Regions from separate parts of the Bacillus sp. JJ1521 genome, predicted to be linked through region 1. Evidence: riboswitches for the same ligand, from Rfam matches in the RefSeq annotation. Region 1 holds a riboswitch; the other holds the start of a gene.
The links. Region 1 has a riboswitch for S-adenosylmethionine ahead of V7147_RS07025 (LLM class flavin-dependent oxidoreductase). Riboswitches for the same ligand answer to the same signal wherever they lie in the genome.

Region 2: it holds a riboswitch for S-adenosylmethionine, as region 1 does, so the genes downstream of both, V7147_RS03145 (methionine ABC transporter ATP-binding protein) here and V7147_RS07025 (LLM class flavin-dependent oxidoreductase) in region 1, are expected to answer to the same signal.

The regions. Positions count from the first base shown of each region.
Region 1 covers NZ_JBALOX010000039.1:3,558-11,382, forward strand. The annotation lists partial or broken gene V7147_RS07015 (fibronectin type III-like domain-contianing protein) at 1-293, shown strand, start outside; gene V7147_RS07020 (C40 family peptidase) at 415-1,488, opposite strand; SAM riboswitch class I at 1,879-1,978, shown strand; gene V7147_RS07025 (LLM class flavin-dependent oxidoreductase) at 2,299-3,633, shown strand; gene V7147_RS07030 (MetQ/NlpA family ABC transporter substrate-binding protein) at 3,707-4,528, shown strand; gene V7147_RS07035 (methionine ABC transporter ATP-binding protein) at 4,542-5,588, shown strand; gene V7147_RS07040 (methionine ABC transporter permease) at 5,588-6,253, shown strand; gene V7147_RS07045 (DUF421 domain-containing protein) at 6,403-6,987, opposite strand; gene V7147_RS07050 (AzlC family ABC transporter permease) at 7,305-7,825, shown strand, end outside.
Region 2 covers NZ_JBALOX010000013.1:56,277-64,101, forward strand. The annotation lists gene glsA (glutaminase A) at 1-317, opposite strand, end outside; gene V7147_RS03130 (iron-containing alcohol dehydrogenase family protein) at 751-1,848, opposite strand; gene V7147_RS03135 (MetQ/NlpA family ABC transporter substrate-binding protein) at 1,876-2,715, opposite strand; gene V7147_RS03140 (methionine ABC transporter permease) at 2,749-3,420, opposite strand; gene V7147_RS03145 (methionine ABC transporter ATP-binding protein) at 3,410-4,423, opposite strand; SAM riboswitch class I at 4,763-4,869, opposite strand; gene V7147_RS03150 (ABC transporter ATP-binding protein) at 5,093-6,946, opposite strand; partial or broken gene V7147_RS03155 (ABC transporter ATP-binding protein) at 6,943-7,825, opposite strand, start outside.

The sequences.
Region 1 (7,825 bases):
CACAGGTCTACCTAAGTCTACCGGATGAGGCGGCGGAGCCATCCAAGAGACTCGTTAACTTCGAGAAGGTCTACCTCAAGCCTGGTGAGAGCAAGCAGGTGACTGTCAGAATCAATTTGGCCGACTCTAACCACCCGTTCTCTTATTTCATTCCGGATGAGCCGAAGAATCTGAAGAACTGGGCCGACGGGAAGTGGGCAACTGTTGACGGGAAGTACCGTGTGCATGTCGGTGGCTCATCGGCAGACACCCCGCTCGAAAAGGAAATAATGTTGAAGTTCAAACTTAGATAGGACAATAAAAAGGGCAAGGGGAGTTCCTATTGGAGACCACTGCCCTTCTAGTTTGGAGAATTTTTTTACATAAAAAGGAAGTCAATTCCTCAGAATTGACTTCCTCATCCGTTAAAATTTATTAATAGAATCTCTTAAATCCTTCAAAATGTTTTTTCCAATAAGCGTCATTTACATTCGAAATCACTACGCCGTTATCAGAAGCATGGATGAATTCATTGTTTCCAAGATAAATCCCCATATGAGAAATGCCAGCTTTATAAGTTCCTTGAAAGAATACTAAGTCTCCTACATTAGGTGTATTTACATAATAGGAGCGCATATGGTAGCCTTCGCTAGAATAACGATGGGTATTTAATCCAGCTTGCTTATAGGCAAAGTAAATGAACCCACTACAGTCAAATCCATTAGGTGTAGACCCACCCCATGCGTAGCCTGCTCCCAATTGGTTTTTTGCTACCGTAATCAACTGATCAACATTATAGCTTATATCTGTTGGTGGGGTTTCAACTTTAGGAGTTTCTACTTTAGCGCCATCACCAATATTTAGCTTTTGGCCAATATAGATCATATCTGATTTCAAATTGTTCCATTGTCTAAGGTTTGCAACTGTAACTTTATAATCTATTGCAATTCTTGATAAGGTGTCACCGGATTTAACTATATAAACAGTAGCGGATAGAACCTTTTCTTCTTGAGGTTTTTCTGTTTTTTCGGTAGTAGTGTTATTTGGTTTCTCGGTTGTTGTCGTTTTACTCACAACAAACACATTTCCTGGGTAGATAAGAGTAGAATTTAAGTTATTCCACGCCATTAATTCATTAAGTGAAATCTTATGTTTCGTTGCAATACCACTAAGTGTATCACCAGACTTTACAGTGTATGTAGTTGCTGCTGATGTATTAGGTTTTTGGACTTCTTTTTCAGTTGAAATTTGAGTGTTGCTGCTTGTTGAATTGTTTGTGGAATTTAATTCTGTCTTAAGGACTTGATTCGGGAAAATAATATCGCTTGTTAAATTGTTTAAGGACTTCAATTGTGTAACAGAAATATTATGCGTTTGCGCAATCTTCCACAGTGAATCTCCACTCTGAACTTTGTACGTGCTTGCTGCCTCAGCTTCCTCCGCTGCAAAAAAAGCCGAAGCGATGAGTGCAGACGTAGTCACGGACATATATAGTTTCTTTTTACCCAACTTTTGTACCTCCTCGCAAATCTATTTATCTAAAAAACATTATACTATAGGATTGTCTAGATTTGTAGATTAATGTGGAAATGGAGGAATAGTTATCCATTATTTTAAGCAGGCATCACTCGAAATTGCTAAATTTTGTCGACTCTAAAAATTCCTTTCAAAATGAGTAGAAGTAGTACTTTACTACTAAAAAGTTATTAATATTTAAAAAGTATTGACTTTAGATTTTGCTTAATTTATATTACTAATTATAAATCATGAGTGGTTTCGTCGCTAAGCTATACACGTTAGCGGGATCATCATGACATAGAAAAATAATTGTTGACATCATTTGGGTACTTTGTTATTTTTAAAATATTGGATTTCAGAAAATTAAAAATGAATATGAATTTCTTATCAAGAGAGGTGGAGGGACTGGCCCTTTGATACCTCGGCAACAGACTTATTGTACTGTGCCAAATCCAGCAAGCGACAGCTTGAAAGATAAGAAGAGCACAAGAAATGATTCTTTTAACCTCTTCTTATTTGTAGAAGAGGTTTTATTTTTGTAAAAATACTTAGTAAATGTATCGAAAAACTATAGTTTAAGCTATCAATATCTAAAGCTGACCGGAACACCGGAGGCCTTAATTTCATTTCAATATGAGATTAGGGCCTTTTTGATTTCCCTTAATAGAGTAGTATTTTCAAGATATACAATGCGGACTTTACAATCCACCACATCCCGATATGGTAGTCAATCTAATTGCCTCAAGTGCAATAGAAAACTATAGAAAAAAATAATTTGTTCTTCAATAGGAGGAGATTTTAATGGAAAAGAAACAAATGCATTTAGGAGCTTTTTTCACAACTTATTTAGGTCATCATCTAGCAGCGTGGCGTTATCCAGAAACAAAAACGGAGGAAGTGGTTCAGTTAAACTTGTATAAAGAAATTGCAGAGTTATCAGAGAAAGGTAAGTTCGATATGCTCTTTATCGCGGATGTGCTTGCCCATAGCGAGGAAGATCTCGAGTATACGCCACAAATCAGATTGGAAGCTCCAACAGTCATGGCAACACTTGCAGCCTTAACAAAGAAAATTGGCTTGGTGTCTACATTATCTACCACTTATCATCATCCCTATAATGTGGCAAGAAAGTTTTCAACTCTAGATCATTTAAGTGGAGGCCGCGCAGCTTGGAATATTGTCACCTCTGCACATGATAATGAAGCACAAAATTACGGAGAAATGAAACATTTGGATCATTCAAAGAGGTATGAAGTATGTGAGGAATTTGTTCAAGTTACAAAGGAACTCTGGGATAGCTGGGAGGATGATGCATTATTATTTGATCGTGAAAAAGGGAGGTTTTTAGATGGAAATAAGGTCCATCCAATCCATTTTAATGGACAGTATTACAAAATACGGGGTCCTTTAAATATTCCCCGATCACCTCAAGGAAATCCAGTACTTCTATCCGCTGGTGCTTCCCCAAGAGGAAAAGATTTTGCAGCCAAAGTAGCTAATGTATTTTTCACAATCGCCTCTCCTACTTTAGAGGAAGGTAAAGTTTTATATCAAGAAATGAAGAATAAAGTGCGTAGTTATGGAAGGGATCCAAAAAAGTTTAAAATCATGCCTGGTGTTGTACCATTTGTCGGAAAAAACCAAAAAGAAGCAGAAGAAAAATATGAACATTTTCAAGAGTTAATACTACCGGAATTAGGGATTGGAATGCTATCAAGATATCTTGGTATAGATTTAATTCATTATTCTCCTGATTCTTTCCTGCCAGATCTCCCAAGCATAGAACAATATAACGGAGAAAAAGGTAGATTTAAAATCTTAAGGGATCTGTCGAAAAAAGAAAATTTAACAATTCGACAATTAGCAAGCCTATTTGCTAGAGGGCAAGGTCACTTATTTGTAGTAGGCTCGGGTGACCACGTTGCAGATAAATTAAGTGAATGGTTTCTTAACGAAGCTTGCGATGGTTTTAATGTAAAAATCCCATACTTCCCTGGAGGAATAACAGATTTTGTGGATCATGTAACGCCTGAATTACAAAACCGTGGTCTTTTCCGAACAGACTATGAAGGTGAAACGCTTAGGGATCACCTTGGATTGGATTATCCAAACGTTAAAGTAAGAGAAAATGTCTAACATAAAATTTTAGGAGAGTAAGAGAATAACTGGATTTTCTTACTCTGAAAAATATTGAATGGGGAGGATAAAAATGAACAAAAAGCTATTATCACTATGTATGGTATTTATACTTATCCTAATTACTGGTTGTACAACTTCGGCAACGTCAGGTAAAGAAGATGAAAAAACGATAAGAATCGGGGTAACAGGAGGTCCACCAGACGAAATTACTAAAATAGTAAAAGAAGAAGCTATAAAAGAAGGAATCAATCTTGAAGTGATAGAATTTAACGATTTTATTACACCAAACCGTTCTCTTGTTAATGGGGAATTAGACTTAAACATGTTCCAAACTAAACAATTTTTAGGACAATTTATAAAAGATCGTAACGCTCCTTTGGTAGCAATAGGTACAACTTACAATAGTACCATTGGAATTTACTCAAAAAAATATAAGAGCATTGATGAAATTCCAGAAGGTGCCACATTAGGGATAATAAATGATCCTGTAAACACATCGCGATCACTGTTTCTCTATGAGGAAGCTGGATTAATTACAGTAAAGACCAACGTCAAGCAACCAACATTAAGGGACATTGAAAGCAATCCAAAAAACTTTACATTTAAAGAAATAGAGGGGCCTTTAATGCTAAGAACCCTAAATAGTATTGATGCTGGTATCGTAGCTAGCACACATGCTTTTGATCAAGGCTTAGACCCAAAGAATGAAGCGATCTATTTAGAGACTGGAATTAAGTTTCCCATGGTAGTAGCAACAAAGGAAAATAATAAAGACAATCCAGAGTATAAAAAAATAACAGAATTGTATCATTCTGATGCAGTGAAACAATTTATTGAAGAACGATACAAGGATGTCATTTTCGTAACAAATGATCCTTTTCAACTTGATTAAGGAGGGCATCTAAATGATTGAGTTAAAAAATATAAACAAGATCTATAAAATAGGTAAAACAGATGTTGAAGCATTAAGAAATGTAAATATTCGTGTGGAAAAAGGAGAAATCTTTGGAGTGATAGGCTTTAGCGGAGCGGGAAAAAGTACGTTACTCCGTATGGTCAATCTTCTTGAAAAACCTACAAGCGGTGAAGTAAAAATTAATGGTAAAAATCTTCTAACGTTGAATGAAAAGGAGTTGCGATACACAAGAAAAAAAATCGGTATTATTTTTCAACAGTTTAATCTACTTTCTTCATATAATGTGTTCGATAATGTTGCCGAAATTCTTCGTATGAATCGAGTGTCGAAGAAAGAAATCCAACGAAAAGTGGGAGAATTGCTTACACTTGTCGGATTAGCGGATAAGGCAACGCAATACCCATCTCAATTATCAGGCGGACAAAAACAACGTGTAGGTATTGCCCGTGCTTTAGCAATGGAACCTGAAATCTTATTATGTGATGAAGCAACTTCTGCTTTGGATCCGCAAACGACAGATTCGATTCTGGAATTACTTTTAGATATTAATAAAAAGCTAGGTTTAACCATTGTTCTTATTACTCATGAAATGGAAGTCATCAAAAAAACATGTGATCATGTGGCTGTTATGGAAAAAGGGGAAGTGATTGAACAAGGAACTGTTCTTGACATTTTTAGTCGGCCTTTTCAAGTAACTACGAAAAAGTTCTTGCAGAATCTGTATGATGATACGATTACTGAAGAAATGTTGGAAAAGTTACAGAAATTTGGCCATTCCTATCTTTTACGTTTAGCCTTTCGGGGTGATTCAGCACTAGATCCAGTCCTTAATGTAATTTCATCGAAATATTCAGTAATCACAAATATTGTCCATGGTTCAATTACCTATCTAAAAGGAGTTCCACTAGGGATTTTATTGGTCCATATTTCTGGGGATTACGATAAAGTGAAGCAAGCAATAACTTATTTGAAAGACACAGTATACCATGCCGAAGTAAGTTTGGAAATTAACGGAAAGCATGTGGGGGTATCGTAATGATTGATCGATTTGATGAACTGCTCTCCTTATTCACAATATCTTTATATGAAACAACTGCAATGGTAGTGATTTCACTTGTCATTGCAACAATTATTGGGATTCCGTTGGGAGTATTACTTGTCATAACAAGACCCAATCATCTAACTCCGAACAAATGGTTGTTCCATATTTTAAATACAATTATTAATATTATTCGGTCGCTTCCATTTATTATCTTAATGCTAGCTATCATTCCGTTTACTGAATGGATTGTAGGCACTTCAATCGGAATTCCAGGAGCAATTGTCCCTCTTATAGTTTACATTGCGCCATATATTGCAAGACTCATCGAAACAGCTTTACTTGAAGTAGACTACGGTATTATTGAAGCTTATCGGGGGATGGGGGCTTCCCGTACACAAATAGTAACTCGTATCATCATAAGAGAAGCACGACCAGGCATTTTACTTTGTATGACAATTGCCCTAATTGGTTTAATTGGCGCTACGGCGATGGCAGGTGTCATTGGAGCAGGAGGACTAGGTGATCTTGCCCTTCGATACGGCTATCAACAGTGGGATTTACCCGTCATGTTCGGTACGGTAATTATATTAATTGTCTTAGTTCAAATCGTTCAATCACTTGGAAATTATGCTGCGAAGAAATTGAAAAAAACGATATAAAGATCACCAAAATCAGCAGGATTTATTCCCTTCTCAACGATATCCCCAAGTAGCAGAGGGAGGGGGATCGCGATTTAACTTCTGGTGCCTGCCCGTAGTTTGTTATAAGTATAAACTTGGTGGGGGAGGGCACCTTTACATTTTTTGAATTAGCTTTTTTGAGTAGATTTTTCCACTATGTTCACTTTTGGGCCATTTTGAACTGGTTTTCCAAGCTCACTATCGGTGAGCTGTTGAAGGATATTCGATTGGAATTGGTTCATCATTTGCTCCAATTCTCCAACGGTTACCGGCTTAGCATGTTTCATTAACTCATACCCAAGTTGTCCAGTAATCTCAATCGATGCAGATTCAATATCAGTGATTGAATTAATACCTTCTTCCCGTAATCTTGCTTCTAACTGTTCAACGGTCATGCGTAGCTTTTTGAGATTATCAGATCTAATTTTTCCGTCCTGAATAACCGGTGTTGGCTCTCCTATAAATAATCTTTGCAAGGTATTCGATTTTATCGTTAGAAACTGAATGAATAAGAGAAGGGCTACAAGGGAACATAGGGCAAATATTGTTTTTATTAAACTATTTTCTGATATAGCGTGACCTGTTGTTGATGCAATCGCCAAAAGGGTTATTGTTTCTAATCCTGTCATTTGAGCCACTGTCTTCTTTCCTGCAATCCGAAATAAGCAAAACCCAGTAAATAAAATTGCAATTGCTTCCCAAATATAATTCATTTTATCCCTCTTTTTTAACTGCATCTTGTGGTTATTTGCTTCTACTTTTCGAAATATGCGTCGCTTACAAGTTGCTTGCGTATATTTCGATTTTCGCAATATTGGTAGCAGCTACCTTCGCTATTAAGTTTCCCATTATTTTCTTTAAAATACTGTTTCTTTGAGTAAGTAAGATTATAGCATTGTAATTCAGGAAACTTATTCCAAATTTCTCTATGGGCATAACAAACCTTCTTAGTAGATGGATTTTAATTTTACTAATATCAATTTTTCTGATAAAATCAATAAAATTTATCACATCAAGAGAGGGACAAGCAATGAAATCGAATTACATCGCATGGCAGAATGGGTTCTTCAATGGTATACCGATTGCACTTGGATATTTAGCTGTTTCCTTTAGTTTTGGAATTATTGCTGATCAAGCGGGATTAGATACCATAGAAGCTGTTATGATGTCTGCAACGAATTTAACCTCAGCTGGTCAATTTGCTGGCGTTACATTAATAACCACCTCCGCTTTATTAGTTGAGGTGGCACTAGCACAACTTATTATTAACTCAAGGTATTTTCTGATGTCCGCTGCCTTATCGCAGAAGATTGACCCGAAGACATCATTGATCCATCGTATGATCATGGCTTTTGGAATAACGGATGAAGTCTTTGGAGTTTCGGTGGCTGTTAAAGGAAAATTAAATCCATTTTACACATATGGCATTATGAGTGCTGCTATACCTGGATGGACATTAGGTACATTTTTTGGGGTGTATTCAGGGGATGTCTTACCTGCAAGTATCACGAATGCATTGAGTATCGCCCTTTATGGGATGTTAATAGCCGT
Region 2 (7,825 bases), on a different contig from region 1:
GTCGTTTCTAGCTTTGCGATTGAGTTAAACGGGTCTCCTGTAGGCTCCATTCCAACTCGCGCAAAGACATACTCTTTACTTCTATCCATTAAGACGAGAGCAAGTGTGATCACTTTGGATATACTTTGTAAGGAGATTTTCTTTTCAATGTCACCAGCAGAATAGCAACGCCCATCAGGATAATTAATCGCAATAGACAGATCGTTCGGGTTTGCTTTTCCGAGTGCAGGTATATAATCTGCTACACGTCCTTGTTTCGTTATCTGGCGCGCAACACTAACCAAATCTTTTAATTCATCACTTGATTGACAAGGCATTTTCATCACCAAGAGTAGTATTTACTAAACAGGTTTCTACTATGTTATAAGTAGGGTTAATTTCGTATTTGACTTTCTAAATGGGTTATAGCGTTTTAAATACATACCTCTCAGGACGGATTGAGGGTTCTATCTTCATATAACTGGAAATCAGCGTCTTTCTGTACAGATTGGAACACCACCAACTACCTAATAACTGGAAAGTTGCGCCTCTCTAAACTGGCTGGAAAACCAGCAACTACCTAATAACTGGAAAACGATACCTCTCTAAGCTGTTAGAACACCATCGCTACCCAGTAACTTGGTAATCAACTTCTCCACCAACCAGATTGAGGCATCATCATATACTAAAAACAGCAATCACTACTGGCACGCTTTCAACCACTCCTGATTTCTCCAATAAAAAAAGAGACAAGGCCACATCGGCTCGTCTCTATAAAACGTATCTTTGTATATAATCCTCAAGTGTTTTGATTGCCTTAGCTACATCCAATGCCGTAATCGTCCCGATCGGCATAACATGGATCGATTCACCTTTGAGTGTTGATTTTTCAGCTACAAGTTTTATCTTTGCTTCATCAACAGCAGCAACACCAAGATCCTCAAGTGACACCGGTAATCCTAGCTTTTTGTAAAACGGAAGCAGCTCCTTAATCTCATCAAGCCTATCTTCTAAAACAAGCTGAACTAAAATACCATAGGCCACCTTCTCACCATGTAGAGCAGAATGAGTCTCTTCCAAAGCCGTCAACCCGTTATGGATTGAATGGGCTCCAGCGACTCTGCCGTAATGGTCACCAAAGCCGCCGACCATCCCGCCAAGGGCGATAATCGTTTCAGCAACCTTCGTAAAGTCATCTGTTAGAATTCTTTTTTTCGCAGATTCAATCGCTTCTTCAGCGTGCTTCACGATTAGTTTCTTACACTGTCTTGCAGAATAATGTGAAATTAATAATGGAACGGGTTTGTTTTCAATCCTAGCCATTTGCACATCTGCTTCATACCATTTAGCGAGGGTATCACCAATTCCTGCGACAAGCATTTCGATCGGTGCATTCAATAAAATTCTTGGCTCAATCAAGACCAAACTCGCGTTATTCGGATAAATATCGTAGCGAATGAACGTCCCATGTTCATCATAAATGACACTAATTGGGGTCCATGGTGCACAATTAGAACTAAGCGTTGGAATTAGCACGTAAGGTTTTTGGGAAAGATGGCTTGAAGCCTTGACTAAATCCAGAACCTTCCCGCCTCCAATACCTATGACAGCATCGAAAGATTTCTTATTAATAAATGATGAAAGGGAATCTATTTCAGTGATTGAGCACTCTCCATTATACGTATATTGTTCCGCTTGGATTTTATCAAATTTAGGTATATACCCCTTCGCTGCCTCCCAAGATTTTATCCCATGAACGAATAAAACCTTTTGATAAGAGCGAGCTGCAAGTTGTTCTTCAAGTTTGTCCAAAATACCTTCAGATACAATATATTCACTTGGGGCTGCATGAACTGAAAAGATATCCACTTTCACCATTCCTCCTTTAGGAATTATTTATTTTTTCATCCATTCTGGCTTACCGAAACCTTGGAATTCCTCATCGATGATTTTCTCAAAGTCTTCAGATTCTACAACTGCTTTTAAATCCTTCGCAAGCTGTGAATCATTATCGTTTGCACTGATTGCTACTACATTTCGATATGAATCAGACATATCTTCAAGTGTAAGAGCATCTAATAAATTCATTTTTGCAGCTAACGCAAAATTTCCTGGAACAGCGGCTAAATCTGCACTATCAACAGAGCGTGGTAATTGACCAGCTTCAATTGGTTGGAATTTTAAATTCTTTTTATTTTCTTCAATGTCCTTTTCTGAAACAGTTAAAGGATCAGCATCTTTAGCGATTGTAATAAGACCTGCATCGCGTAATGTATTTAATGCACGTGCGGCATTTGTTGGGTCATTTGGAAGTGTTACTGTAGCACCTTCTTTTACTTCATCGATTGATTTAAAAACGTTTGAATAAAGACCCATTGGTGCTGTTGGAACATTAATTAAAGCTGTTAAATCCATGTTGTTTTCTTTTTCAAAGTTTTCTAGGTAAATCGTATGTTGGAATAAGTTTGCTTGAATATCTCCATTGTCTAATGCTTTATTTGGTTGAATATAATCACTAAATTCAACAATTTCAACTGTGTATCCTAATTTTTCAAGACCTGGTTTAAGTGCTTGTTTCGCCATGTCACTGTATGGACCGGCTGTTGCGCCAATTTTGATTTCTTTTGATTCCTCAGCAGAATCCTTACCTTCATCTCCATTACTTGCGCTATTTCCACAAGCTGCAATAACAAATGCTACTAATAGTAAAATAATACCTGTTGCCCACTTTTTCATTTTTTCTTCCTTCTTTCTCTTTTTTTATAAAATTTATCTTTTATCTACAACTTTGGCGATGTAGTCGCCAAGAAGTTGGATAACTTGAACTAAAATAATTAAGATTATGACGGTTGCAAACATGATGGTGTTGTCATAGCGATAATACCCAAATCGGATTGCTAAATCCCCGATTCCACCACCACCGACAGTTCCAGCCATGGCTGAAAATCCTATTAAGCTTATCAGCGTTAAGGTTACACCAGAAATGATTCCTGACCTTGCTTCAAGAAGCAGCACATCTTTTATAATCATCCAAGGCGTTGCACCCGCCGCAATTGCAGCTTCGATTACTCCTCTGTCAATTTCTCGCAGGGCAGTTTCCACAATTCTTGCAAAAAATGGAATCGCTGCTACCGACAGTGAAACAGATGCAGCCGTCGGCCCAATTGTTGTTCCCACGATCAAATTCGTGATTGGAATTAAGGCGACGAGCAAGATAATAAATGGAATCGAACGAATTAAGTTCACGACAAAGCCTAGAATATTCTGGGCAGCCTTGTTTTCTAGAAATAATCCTTTATCTGTTACATATAGAAGAATTCCAACTGGAAGCCCAATTACCACTGCAATTAGTAATGATATGGCAATCATATAGATTGTTTGGAAAAACGCAGTATTAATATCAGGGAGAAGCTCTACAAGATGATTAAAATCAATTCCCATCACGTATCACCTCCACTTGTGCAGCACGTTCTTCAATATATTTCAGTGCCGATTTAATTTCTCCCTTATCCCCTCTTAATTCCATGATAAAAATCCCGAGCGGTGTTTCTCCAATGTATTCAATCGATCCATGCAGGAAATTGCCCTTTACTTTAAAGGTTTGAAGCATATCTGAGATAACACCTTCACCGGCAACAAACCCTTTAAAGGTAACTTTCACAATTGGTCCAACACATGCTTCAAGAATAGCTTCCGGGATATCGAATGAAACAACACTTTTAATAAATTCCTTTGTTAACTCAGCATTTGGGCTCGCAAATACGTCATATACTGAACCATCTTCAATGACTTTTCCGTCTTGCATAATCGCCATGCGGTTGCATATTTCCTTCACCACATCCATTTCATGTGTAATGAGCACGATTGTAATCCCCAGTTCTTGATTAATCTTTTTTAAGAGTTTTAAGATTGATTTTGTTGTTGTAGGGTCTAATGCTGAAGTTGCTTCATCACAAAGCAATACCTTTGGGTCATTCGCAAGTGCTCTTGCAATCCCAACCCTTTGTTTTTGACCACCACTTAGCTGGGAAGGATAGACGTCCTTTTTATCCAAAAGCCCTACCATATCAAGTAAATCTTCAACTCGTTTTTGGATTTGATTTTTTGGTAGATTAGCGGCCTTTAAGGAAAACGCAATATTTTCAAATACTGTTTTTTGACTAATTAAATAGAAGTGTTGAAAAATCATTCCGATTTTCAACCGTGCTTTACGCAGCTCACCACTTTTTAAGGAGGTTAGATCAACTCCATCAACTGTGATGCTTCCGGATGTTGGTCGTTCAAGTAGGTTGATACAGCGCAGCAGTGAGCTTTTCCCTGCACCTGAATATCCGACAATGCCAAAGATTTCTCCTGCTTCTATTTGTAGGGAGACATTGTCAACACCTGTGACAGTCCCATTTTTTGTTTTATATATCTTTGAAAGATTCCGAATCTCTATCATTTAAATACCTCATTTATTTGTCACGATTTTAATAATCAAATGCGCCTTGGCGTATTTGCGCCCAATTTTTTTCGAGCTTGTCTCGAAAAATTTCCATTTAAAAATCGTGGCATCCGCCGGAGGCTTTAGGCCAACACGATGATGGTCACTCAGACGTTGCCACAGGACGTGGCGTTCTTAGTCTGAGTTCCTTAATTTCAGTCGAGGTTTGAACCCACCACTGAATTGTATACTCTTTTTGCATTCATCCCCCACTTATTGAAGTAGGAGATGAATGCTGAATAAAGTTAAAATGCCCCTTTCATCTGAAAGAGGCATCGAAATACAAAGTTTTATCTCGACTTATCTTTCAGAATAAGAATCATTCTGCAGGATTTGGCACCTTCCCATCATTGGGGGTTGCCGGACTTCACAGGGCCTAGTCCCTCAGTCACTCTGGATAAGTTTGAATATTTTCTTTAATTAGTATAGTAAGATACTACTAGTCTACTCATCTTTTGTCAATAACACTATTAAACTATCTAGATGTTGTTAAACGTTTACATTGCAATGTTTTCAATGAATTATTTCTTTTATAAAAATTTTTGAATATAAGAAATAGACCGATTGATAGCCTCGAACTCTCCCCCTAAAAAAGACCCGCCTCCCTTTGGAAACGAGCCTTGATTTCTATCCTACAGATTTTTCTGCGAACTGACTATTGTATAGATCCGCATAAAAGCCGTTTTCCTCTAACAACTCTGCATGGGTTCCCTGTTCAATCACTTTCCCGTGGTTCATGACAAGAATTAAATCAGCATCCTTAATTGTTGATAAACGGTGGGCAATAACAAAGTTTGTCCGCCCCTCCATCAAACGATTCATTGCCTTCTGAATATAACTTTCAGTCCTTGTATCAACACTTGATGTTGCTTCATCAAGAATCATGATTGGCGGGTCAGCAAGTATTGCACGGGCAATAGTTAGAAGTTGCTTCTGTCCTTGTGAAATATTCGATGCTTCTTCATTCAAAATCGTATCATAGCCATCTGGCAAAGTACGAATAAAGTGATCGGCATGTGCGGTATAAGCTGCCTTCACAACTTCTTCCTCTGTTGCCCCATCTTTACCATAGGCGATATTATCTCTAATTGTCCCATTAAAAAGCCAGGTATCTTGAAGCACCATACCGAACGTTTTTCGTAATTCATTCCGTGGCATTTCCCGAGTATCAAGTCCGTCAATCGTAATTTTTCCGCTATTTAATTCATAGAACCGCATTAATAAATTGATTAATGTTGTCTTCCCTGCACCGGTTGGCCCTACAATTGCAACTGTTTGACCAGGCTGCACATTTATATTCATATTTTCAATTAACAATTCATTCGTATAACCAAAATCAACATTTTCGAATGTTACCGCACCTTTTGCCCGTGTTAATTTCACCAACGTTTTTTCCTTCTCTTCTTCCTCCTCATCTAGAAGTTCAAAGACACGCTCTGCAGCTGCAATGGTTGACTGAATGATATTGGCGATGTTAGCTGTTTGAGTTATTGGCTGAGTAAATTGTTTTGAATAGGTAATAAAAGCTTGAATATCACCAATCGAGATTGAGCGATTAATCACCAGAATCCCACCAACAACACTAATCAACACATAGGTCAAGTTACCGATAAAAAACATCATTGGCATAATAATCCCCGAAATGAACTGCGCTTTTTGCCCTGCATCATACAGTTCTTCATTAACGGAATCAAACTTATCCATTGCCTTTTTCTCATGGCCAAAAGCCTTCACCACTTGATGTCCAGTATACATCTCCTCAATATGTCCATTTAACTCGCCAAGTGTGCGCTGTTGTTTTGCAAAATAACGCTGCGATCGTTTTAAGATTGGTTGAATGACGAAAATAGACAATGGTAGGCTAATAATGGTAATGACCGTCAAGAGGGGACTAATATAAAGCATCATAATAATAATCCCGATAATCATCACAACAGATGTTATAAACTGGGTCAAGCTTTGCTGCAATGTACTGCCAATTGTATCAATATCATTTGTTACTCGACTCAGGGTTTCACCATTTGGCCTGCCATCGAAATATTTTAGTGGAAGCTTCTCAAGCTTCTGATTAACATCCTCTCTAAGATCGTATACCGTTTTTTGAGCAACACCAGACATCATGTATTGTTGGATAAAGGTAAACAGACTACTAAAGATATATAATCCACCCAGTATAAGGAGCATATATCCGATTTTACCAAAGTCAATTGCAGCACCTGGTATCCCCTGAACCTTACCATAAGCACCTTCAAACAGTTCAGTCACTGTGTCCCCCATAATTTTGGGTCCGATAATTGAAAAGACTGTACTCATTATGGCAGCTAGGAAAACTGCAATAAGCTGCTTGCGGCGCGGTTTTAAATAGGTTAGTAGGCGTTTAAATGTGCCTTTAAAATTTTTTGGTTTCTGACCCATCATCATCATATTCCCCGGCCCCATACCTACTTGCTGATTTTGGCGAGGCTTCTTATCATTACTCATGCCGATTCCTCCTCACCAAGCTGTGACTCTACAATTTCCCGATACACAGCATTTGACCCGAGCAGTTCCTCATGTGTCCCTATCCCGGCAATATTTCCATTATTGAGGACAATAATTCGATCAGCATCAACTACTGTACTGACTCGTTGAGCAACAATTAATACGGTTGCTTCCCTTGTTTCATCCTTCAGGGCTTTCCGTAATAATGCATCTGTTCGATAATCAAGAGCGGAAAAGCTATCATCGAAAAGATAAATATCTGCTTTCCTTACAAGTGCACGCGCGATTGAAAGTCGCTGTTTTTGTCCGCCAGACAAATTTGAGCCCCCTTGTTCAATCAGAGAATCATATCCATCTGTCATTTCAGAAATGAACTCATCCGCTTGAGCAATTCGTGCCGCATGCTTAATTTCGTCAAGGCTTGCATCTTCTTTCCCGAAACGAATATTCTCGGCCACTGTACCCGTAAAAAGCAAAGCCTTTTGTGGGACAAAACCCATCTTGGAGCGAATTTCGGCTTGTTTTACGTCTCGAATGTCAACACCATTGACACGAATTGTCCCGCTTGAAACCTCATAAAATCGAGGGATCAAATGAATAAGGGTTGACTTACCTGATCCAGTTCCGCCAATGATTGCTGTTACTTCCCCTGGTTTTGTGGAAAAACTGATATTTGTTAATGCTGGTTCTTCCGCTCCTGGATAACTAAACGTTACATGATCAAATTCAAGCGTACCTCGTTCTTGGTTTGCCATTTTAGTCCCACTATCCTGGAAAGTTGGTTTCATATCAAGCACTTCATTAATCCGTTTTGCTGATACCGCCGCCCTTGGAACCATAATAAACATCATGGATGCCATAACAAGAGCAAACATAATT